DNA from 2 places in the Kribbella sp. NPDC056345 genome. Region 2 is predicted to be linked to the other one. Evidence: predicted binding sites of a transcription regulator. Region 2 holds the regulator's gene; the other holds the start of a gene.
The links. The regulator HrcA, encoded in region 2, represses chaperone genes, less so after heat shock. The targets are predictions, from matches to a motif close to TTGGCACTCGNNNNNNNCGAGTGCCAA.
Positions count from the first base shown of each region.

Region 1: a site for HrcA is predicted at 2,421-2,447, ahead of ACFCV3_RS42275 (FmdB family zinc ribbon protein). Genes of this name have one in related genera too.

Region 1 covers NZ_JBHJQQ010000030.1:116-4,756, reverse strand. Annotated here, with positions in the region: gene ACFCV3_RS42280 (penicillin acylase family protein) at 1-2,262, opposite strand, end outside; gene ACFCV3_RS42275 (FmdB family zinc ribbon protein) at 2,468-2,788, shown strand; gene ACFCV3_RS42270 (Flp pilus assembly protein CpaB) at 2,844-3,455, shown strand; gene mscL (large conductance mechanosensitive channel protein MscL) at 3,526-3,933, shown strand; gene ACFCV3_RS42260 (hypothetical protein) at 3,935-4,513, opposite strand; gene ACFCV3_RS42255 (hypothetical protein) at 4,555-4,641, opposite strand, start outside.
Region 2 covers NZ_JBHJQQ010000001.1:49,633-54,273, forward strand. Annotated here, with positions in the region: gene ACFCV3_RS00275 (Gmad2 immunoglobulin-like domain-containing protein) at 1-483, shown strand, start outside; gene ACFCV3_RS00280 (16S rRNA (uracil(1498)-N(3))-methyltransferase) at 653-1,369, opposite strand; gene dnaJ (molecular chaperone DnaJ) at 1,373-2,515, opposite strand; gene hrcA (heat-inducible transcriptional repressor HrcA) at 2,544-3,566, opposite strand; gene ACFCV3_RS00295 (Gfo/Idh/MocA family protein) at 3,616-4,641, opposite strand, start outside.

The DNA of each region.
Region 1 (4,641 bases), on a different contig from region 2:
CTCGTAGGGACCGCGGTTGAACAGCTTCTCGACCACGCCGATGCCCGACGTACCCAGCGTCTGGTTCTCCAGCGTGAGCTTGTGCAGCTGGCCCCACCGCCAGTTCGACGGCTCGCGAGCCATCTTCTTGGTGATCTCCGCACGCGCGTCGACCAGCGCCTGCCGCAGGATGTCGTCGCGACTCTCCCGCTGTGGCGTCCGCAGGTCGTCCCACCAGCTGTTGCTGGGCTGGCCGAGCAGGGTGTGCACGACCTCGACCCACCGGGAGCCGCCGTCCGGCCAGGCCGACTTCGGCAGCTGGTCGTGGAACGTCAGCGTGAGCAGGTTGCGCCACACGACGTTGAAGTACGCCGCCGGTGCCGAGTCGGCCGGCTGGGTGAAGTCCCAGCCCTTGAGGGTGTCCTGCCCCTGCCGGTCGAAGGCGTCGTTGATGCCGATCTTGAGCAGCGACGGCACCAGCATCTCGGCGGCCCGGTTCTTGGTGTCCAGTTGGATCGACGCCATCTTGGCCGCGTCCAGCGTGCCGGCCGCCTTGATCCGGTCCAGGATCTGCTGTGAGCGGTAGCCGTAGTCCCAGCTGTCGCTCAGGAAGTACGGGTACGACTTCGGCACCACTGCCTGGTTCGCGGTGACGATGATCCCGTCGGCCGGGTCGAACTCGGTGGGCATCGCGTCGAACGGGATGTAGCTGGTCCAGTCGTTGCGCGGGTCCCAGCCGGCCACCGGCCACTTCCCGCTGGCGATCTTGCGGATCGGAACCATTCCGGGGGCCTGGTAGCCGATGTGGCCCTCGGTGTCGGCATAGATCAGGTTCTGCGAGGGGACCTCGAACTGCTTGGCCGCATCGCGGAACTGGCTCCAGTTCTGCGCGCGGTTGATCGCGAAGAGCGCGTCGGCGGTCTTCCCCGGCCGGAGCGCGGTCCACTGCAGGGCGACGCCGTACGCCTTGTCGGCCTTGTCGCGCCGCGCGGCCAGCTCACCGGTCTCGCGCTCCTCGGCGCCGACGTCGGAGATGATCGGGCCGTGCCGGGACTCCCGCACGGTGATCTTCACCGGCTCGTCCTGGCCGGCGACCTGGAAGGTCTCCTCACGCTTGGTCAGCGGCTTCCAGCGGTTGTTGTAGAGGACGTTGTCCCCCTCGATCCGCTCCAGGTACAGGTCCTGGACATCGGGGTCGAGGTTGGTGAAGCCCCAGGAGATCGCATTGTTGTGGCCGATCACCACACCGGGCAGTCCGGCGAAGCTGAAGCCGGAGACGTCGTACGGGCAGGTGCGGCTCAGCTTGGTGCAGTGCAGGCCGACCTGCGACCAGATGCCCGGCATGGTGGCGCCGAGGTGCGGGTCGTTGGCCAGCAGCGGCTTCCCGCTGTCGGTGTGGTCACCGGACACGACCCATGAGTTCGAACCGATGCCGTCGCCCTGACCAAGCAGCTGCGGCAGGCCCTTGGCGACCTTCTCCACCGAGTCGAGCGACTTCAGCAGGTCGGTGGTCAGCATGCCGCGCCGGAGCTCGTTGGTGGCCGGCGGAGTCGCGCTGAACTTGCCGTCCGCGCCGACCGAAGCGGTCGGGACGATCGGCTCGTTCCGGTCGAACGGATACGCCGGGTAGAGACTGTCGACGCTCTTCGAGGGGATGGTCGCCAGCAGCTTGGTCCGGTTGAGCTCCTCGTCCATGTTGCCGCCGAGATCCCAGGCCATCGCCTTCAGCCAGGCCAGCGAGTCGGCCGCGGTCCACGGCTCCGGACGGTAGTCCCGACGACCGTTGGGATCCAGGCCGAGTACGGCGTACTCCAGGCTGAGGCCGGAGCCGCTGTGCTTGTCCAGATACGCGTTCACACCGCGGGCGTAGTCGTCCAGGTACTGCCGCGTGGACGGGCTGACCAGGCCGAGCTCCTTCTCCGCGACCCGCCGCCAGCCCATCGTCCGGACGAACTTGTCCGTCTCCACCGCGTCCGGGCCGAACAGCTCACTCAGCCGGCCCGCGGTGACGTGCCGGCGGAAGTCCATCTCGAAGAACCGGTCCTGTGCGTGCACATAGCCCTGAGCGGCGAACAGGTCGGCCGGGTTCGAGGCGTAGATCTGCGGGATCCCGTTGCTGTCCCGGACCACCTCGACATCGGCGTCCAGACCCGCCAGCTCGACCGTCCCGTCGTACGTCGGGAAGGAGTGGCGGACGACGAAAACAGCAGTACCGGCGATCACCACGAGAACCGTGGCGAGCGCGATACCGCAGATGATGACGGCTCGAAGCAGGCGACGCACGGACCCAACCGTAGAGAATGCGGCCCCTGGCCCCAAATGGGGTCCCGGTGAACTTTGCGTTGCTCTGCGTTCCGAGGGGTCGTCGCGCTGCGTCCGGGCGGGGCTGCGGGGCGCAGTTGAGACGGGAGTTTGGAATACTTCGGGCCGCTGACGCATTATTAGCAGTCGAGTAGTAGGAGTGCCAGCGGCCTGAAGGGAACCAACCGTGCCCACGTACCAGTACCAGTGCACCGACTGTGGTGAGGCGCTCGAGGTGCGGCAGAGCTTCACCGACGACGCACTGACCGTCTGCCCGGCGTGCCAGGGCACGCTGCGTAAGGTCTTCAACGCAGTGGGTGTTGTCTTCAAGGGCTCCGGTTTCTACCGCACCGACAGCCGCTCGTCCGGTAAGAGCGCGGTCCCGGCCAAGTCGGAGTCGTCCTCGACCTCGACGCCGTCGACCACTTCGTCGGACTCGAAGCCCGCGGCGAAGGCCTCGGACTCCTCCTCGTCGTCGAGTAAGGGCAGTTCCTCCAGCGCCGCCTGAAATTGGCCTGTGGACAACTGAAAGAGGCGCCGGAGAAGCTCGTACTTTCTCTGGCATGAAGACTCTTTCGTTCCTGCGCGATCTCTCCCGGGCCGCCCGCTGGCACCGCCGCCTCCTGGCCGGCGTCGCCGCGGCGGCCGCTGTCTACTTCGGCCTCACCTCCCTCACTCCCGCCCCGCCTCCGACAGTCGACGTCCTGGCTGCAGCGCGCGACCTACCCGGCGGAGCTGTGCCCGCTCCCGACCACCTCCGCTCGCTCGAGCTCCCAGCTGATGCCGTGCCCACGGGAGCGTTGAGACCCGGCGCAGATCTTGCCGCGCGCGTATTGGCCGGGCCGGTCAGGGCCGGCGAGCCACTCACCGACGCCCGCTTCCTCGGCCCAGGTCTGGTCCCATCCGGGTCCGTCGCCTACCCGTTCCGCATCGACGACGCCGAGGTCGGCGCTCTACTCCGGGTCGGTGATCGTCTCGACCTCTACGCCGGGACCAGTACGGCGTCCGCGTCCGCCGGTCTCGTGGCTCACGCTGTCCGGGTGATCGCCTTGCCGGCATCGAGATCAACCGGCGCCCTGATCGTGACAGCCGTCTCCCCCGCCGTCGCCGCCAGACTGGCCCAGGCCACGACGAGTTCCAGGATCAGTGTCGCCCTGACCCCGGATACGAGTTGATCGCTACGGCGCGTGCCCTCGCGTGACCTGCCGCACGCTCCTACGTTGACCGGAGTACAACATCCGCTTCGTGGAGGCACTCCAAATGCTCAAGGGCTTCAAAGAATTCATCATGCGCGGCAACGTCATCGACCTCGCGGTCGCGTTCGTCATCGGCGCAGCCTTCGTCAAGATCGTCGAGGCGCTCGTCGCCGGCCTGATCACTCCGTTGATCGCCGCCATCTTCGGCAAGCCGGACATCAGCGATGTCTGGGCGTTCACGCTCAACAACTCGGAGTTCAGGATCGGGCTGATCCTGCAGGCGATCTTCAACTTCCTGACCGTCGCGGCCGCGGTGTACTTCGTCATCGTGGTGCCGTTGAACAAGCTGGCCGAGCGTCGCAAGCGTGGCGAGGTGCCGGCACCGGAAGACGAGGCGCTGACCACCGAGCAGCAGTTGCTGACCGAGATCCGCGACTCCCTGCGCCTTCGCCCGTAACTCAGTACACGAACTCCACGATCGACCGCACGAACTGGTCCAGGTACGGCGGGAAGTCAGGGCGCGGTGGTTCCGGGCAACCGGACAGCTCCTGGCTTCCCGCGATCAGCTCCAGCAGGGCGTCGACTGTCTTGCGTTGATGCGTCGGATTCTCGAGCAGCGACGGAAGTACGGCGACCGGGATCCGGGCAAGGTCGATCAGCTCGACATCCGTCGTACCCCGAAGTGTTTCGCCGGCCAAGAGGTTCTCGGCGTCGTCGGGTGCGCAACCGCGGCTGAGAAGACCGGCCAGCGTGAGCGTGTCGACCGCGGTGTCACCGGCGGTTGCCGGCCACGCAAGAACGAGTCGGTCGACGAGATCGGGGTAGACCGAGGTAAGCCGTGCAGCAACTGTGCAGCCGTTGGATGCGCCGACGATGGTGAGCGGTTCGGCATGGTTTGTCAGCAGTTCGCCGAGGGCTTCGAGCTCGACGTCCCAACCGCTCGGATGCTTCGGACGGTCCGGGGCGAGCACGGTCAGACCGGCGGCTGTGAGTCCGGCCGTGATGCCCGGCGTACCCCAGAATCTCTCGGCGTCCATGGGCTCCCACAGACCGCCATGGACGAGGAGAACCGTTGGGCTCATCCGTGGTGTGGGGGGACCTCGCGCAGGATGCGCTCGTCGTCGTCGCTGGTGGAATCGCCTTCGCCCCAGCTCCGCGGGTCGTC
Region 2 (4,641 bases):
TTCCCGGAGGGGAGGGTCGACGAGGAGACTGCGCACCTGGCCGCCCAGCAGCTCGTCTACACCGTGCAGGGTGCGCTGGAGGACAGCACCCGGCCGATCCAGGTCACCCAGCGCGGCCGGACCGGCGTCCGGCTGTTCGGCCAGGTCGACACCAGCTTGCCGCTCGGCCGCGCGCAGGCGCTCGACGTCCAGGCACTGGTCTCGATCGAGTCGCCGACCGAAGGGGCGCTGGTGTCGGGTGGCGTCGTCACCGTGCAGGGCACGGCGGCGGCCTACGAGGCGACTGTCAACTACCGCGCCACGAACCTCAAGACCGGCAAGCAGTACAGCAGCGTCGTGAACACAAGCGAGGGCCAGAAGTTCTCGCCGTTCACCATCGAGCTCAAGCTCGAACCCGGGGCCTGGCAGATCGAGGCGTACCTACTGTCCGGCGAGGACAGCTCCGTCAGCGACCTGGACACCAAGACGATCGAGGTCCGCTAGCCCGGGAGCCTGCAGTGTGGGGTGCATGTTGGGCCGTTCACGGCGGCCATCCTCCCCAGCCGTTGTGAGGTGGGCTGGGGAGTCCTGACGGTTGTTTTCGGGTGGTTATGGTCCCCAGCTCGGTCGCCGAACCACCCAAGCGCTGGCCTCAGCGGGCCGCACAGCCTTATCAGCTCCAGCGGGACCGGGCGAGGAGCGCTGAGGCGGCGGCTACGCCGGCGGTTGACGTGCGGAGGACGGTGTTGCCGAGGCGGACTGGTTCGGCGGGGAAGGCGGCTAGTTCGGATGGGGCGATTCCGCCTTCGGGGCCGATGACGATGACGACGTCGCCGGTGGCCGGTACTTCGAGGTCGGCGAGTGGCACGGTTGCTTCTTCGTGCAGGATCACGGGGAGGGCCGCATTCTGCACGAGCTTGGCGATCTCCGGGGTGGTGGCGATCGGGGTGACTTCGGCGAACCATGAGCGACGGGATTGCTTGCTGGCCTCGAAGGCCCAGGCCTGCCACTTGGCGAGGGTCTTCGCGGATCGCTCCGGGTTGCTGCGGAACTGGCTGCGCTCCGCGTTCCACGGCACGATCACGTCGGCGCCGATCTCGGTCAGCATCTCCACGGCCAGCTCGGCCCGCTCGCCCTTCGGCAGCGCCTGGACGACGACGAGCCGCGGCGTACCGGCCGGGTCGCTGCCGCGCTGGTCGACGGTGACAGTCAGCCCGGTCTTCGAGGCGGTCGCGACCGGCCCTTCGGCCCAGGAGCCGCGCCCGTCGGTCAGGCGGATCCGCTCGCCGGGGCCGATCCGCCGGACGACGGCGGCGTGCCGGCCTTCCGCGCCGTCCAGTGTCAGCTCTTCGCCGTCGAGCTCGGCGGCGAAGAAGACCGCGACGCCCATGGTTTAGTGCTGGCCGAAGGCGTCGCGGAGGCGGCCGAAGACGCCCTTGTGGGCGGCCTGGATCTGGCCGTGCGGACGCTCCTCGTCACGCGCCACAGCGAGCTGCCGGAGCAACTCCGCCTGGCTGTCGTCGAGCTTGGTCGGGGTCTCGACGATGACCTGGACGATCAGGTCGCCGCGACCCGCATGCCGCAGCCGCGGCACACCACGCGCAGTCAGGGTCATCGCCGTACCGGACTGGGTGCCGGGGCGGATCTCCAGCGGGGTGGTCTCGCCCTCCAGCGTCGGCAGGTCGATCGTGGTCCCGAGCGCGGCCGCCGTCATCGGCAGCGTGACCGTGCAGTGCAGGTCGTCGCCGTTGCGGGTGAAGACCTCGTGCTGCTCGACCTCGATCTCGACGTACAGGTCACCGGCCGGACCGCCGCCGGGACCGACCTCACCCTGACCGGACAGCTGCACGCGGGTGCCGGTGTCGACGCCGCCGGGGATCTTCACGGTGACGGTACGGCGGGAGCGGACCCGGCCGTCGCCCGCACACTCGACGCACGGGTTCGGGATCGTGGTCCCGAAGCCGCGGCAGTTCGGGCAGGGGCGCATGGTGCGCACCTCGCCGAGGAACGAGCGCTGGGTGTGGGTGACCTCGCCACGGCCGTGGCAGATCTCGCAGGTGACCGGCTCGGAGCCGGCCGCCGCACCGGAGCCCGAACAGGTCGGACACAGTACGGCGGTGTCGACCTTCAGCTCGCGGGTCGTCCCGAACGCGGCCTCGGCCAGGTCGATCCGCAGCGGGATCAACGCGTCCTGGCCACGTCGCGTCCGCGGCCGCGGCCCGCGGGTGGCCCCGCCGGTCTGGCCGAAGAACGCGTCCATGATGTCGGTGAACGTGAACGCCTGACCGCCGCCGAACCCACCGGGCCCGCCACCGGCCGACGCGAACGGGTCGCCGCCGAGATCGTGCATCTGCCGCTTCTGCGGATCGCTCAGCACCTGGAACGCGCGGCCGATCTCCTGGAACTTGTGGTGCGCGTCCTCGGAGTCGTTGACGTCGGGGTGGTACTGGCGCGCCAGCTTGCGGTACGCCTTCTTGATCTCGTCCGCTGAAGCGTCACGGCTGACGCCCAGGACGGCGTAGTAATCGGTGCTCATACTCCAGACCAGGGGTTAAGTGAATGCGTCATGACTCAGCCAATATCTGGCTGACGTAGCGCGCGACGGCCCGTACGGCGCCCATCGTGCTGGGGTAGTCCATGTGGGTCGGGCCGACGATGCCGAGGGTGGCCAGCGCCTCCGACTTGGACCCGTAGCCGGTCGCGACCACCGAGGTGGTGGCCAGCTCCTCGTACGGGTTCTCGTGACCGATGCGGACCGTCAGGGTCTGCGGGTGGGTCGCCTCACCGAGCAGCTTGAGCAGGATGACGTGCTCCTCCAGCGCCTCCAGCACCGGCTTCACGTTCCGCTCGAAGTCGTCGCCGTACCGGGTCAGGTTGGCCGCGCCACCGACCGCGATCCGCTGCTCACCCATCTCGTCGGTGAACGCCTCGAGCAGGGTTGTGACGATCGCCGCGACCAGCGGGCGGTCGTCCGGCGCGAAGTTGTCGGCGACCGTGGCGAGCGAGGTGGCCGCCTCGGTCAGTCGCTGGCCGACCATGGCCGTGTTCAGCCGTGACCGGAGGTCGGCGACCAGTTGCTCGTCGATGTCCTTCGGCAGCTCGACGATCCGCTGCTCGACCCGGCCGTTGCTGGTGATCAGGACCAGCAGCAGCCGGCGCGGTGACATCGTGACCACCTCGATGTGCCGGACGCTCGACCGGTTCAGCGACGGGTACTGCACGATCGCGACCTGGCGGGTGATCTGGGCGAGCAGCCGGACCGTCCGCCGTACGACGTCGTCGAGGTCGACCGCGCCGCCGAGGAAGGACGTGATGGCCTTCTTCTCGGCCGCGGACAGCGTCTTGACCGTGCTCAGCTTGTCGACGAACAGCCGGTAGCCGGCGTCGGTCGGGATGCGGCCGGCGCTGGTGTGCGGCTGGGTGATGTACCCCTCCTCCTCCAGCGCGGCCATGTCGTTACGCACCGTAGCCGGGGAGACACCGAGGTTGTGCCGGTCGACCAGTGTCTTCGAGCCGACCGGCTCGTGGGTCGCGACGTAGTCCTCGACGATGGCGCGGAGTACATCCAGCTTGCGCTCATCCAGCACGCGACCACCCTCTCCAGCCTCTTGGCACTCAAAAGCTCAGAGTGCCAGTCTAGGCGGTGTCGGGCGACGCTCCCAACGGAACTGCTGCGGGGCGCGTCACTGTACTGGCCACATCAAGCGGCTGATCCTGGACCGCAGAGTCGATAAAAGACTCCAGTACGTCGAGCACGTGGTACGCCAGCTCGCCGTTCGCCCGGTGCGGTTCGCCGTTGCGCAGCGCCCGGGCCATGTCCGCCACACCGACGCCCCGACCGGCCCCGGCGTACCCGCCGGCTGTTGCCACTTCCGTCCACTCCCGCTGGGTCGGAGTGACGATCTCAACCGCCCCGTCGAAGCCATTGGGGTCCGGAACCGACAGACTGCCCTCAGTCCCGTGCACCTCGATCCGCGGCAACCGACCGGCCCACACGTCGAACGACATCAGCACGGTGGTCAGTGCGCCGGACTCATGCTCCAGCACGCCGGTCAGGTGCGTCGGAACCTCCACCGGGAAGACAGTCCCGGCCCGGGGACCGGTGTGGATCATCCGCTCCTGTTTCGACTGCCCGGCGCGCGCGGTGACCCGCCGTACCGGACCGAGGAGGGTGACCAGGCTGGTCACGTAGTACGGGCCCATGTCGAGGACCGGGCCGCCACCGGGCTGGTAGTAGAACTCAGGCGCCGGGTGCCACAGCTCGTGGCCGGGCGTCACCATGAAGGCGGTCGCGGCGTGCGGTACGCCGATGTCACCACGGTCGATCACGGCGCGAGCTGTCTGGGTGCCGGTGCCGAGGACGGTGTCCGGTGCGCAGCCGATGCGGAGGTCGTGCGCGGCGGCGTACTTGAGCAGCGGGTCGGCCTCGGCGCGATCCATGGCCAGCGGCTTCTCGCCGTACACGTGCTTGCCGGCGTTGAGAGCAGCCTGGTGTACGGCGGCGTGGGCGGCCGGAATCGTCAGGTTGATGACGATGTCGACGTCGTCGGCGGTGTACAGCTCATCGGGTGTGAGCGCGCGGATGCTGTCCGTGGCGACCGCCTGGGCGCGCGCGAGGTCCAGGTCCGCGACCGCGACCACCTCGACACCGGGCAGCTTGGC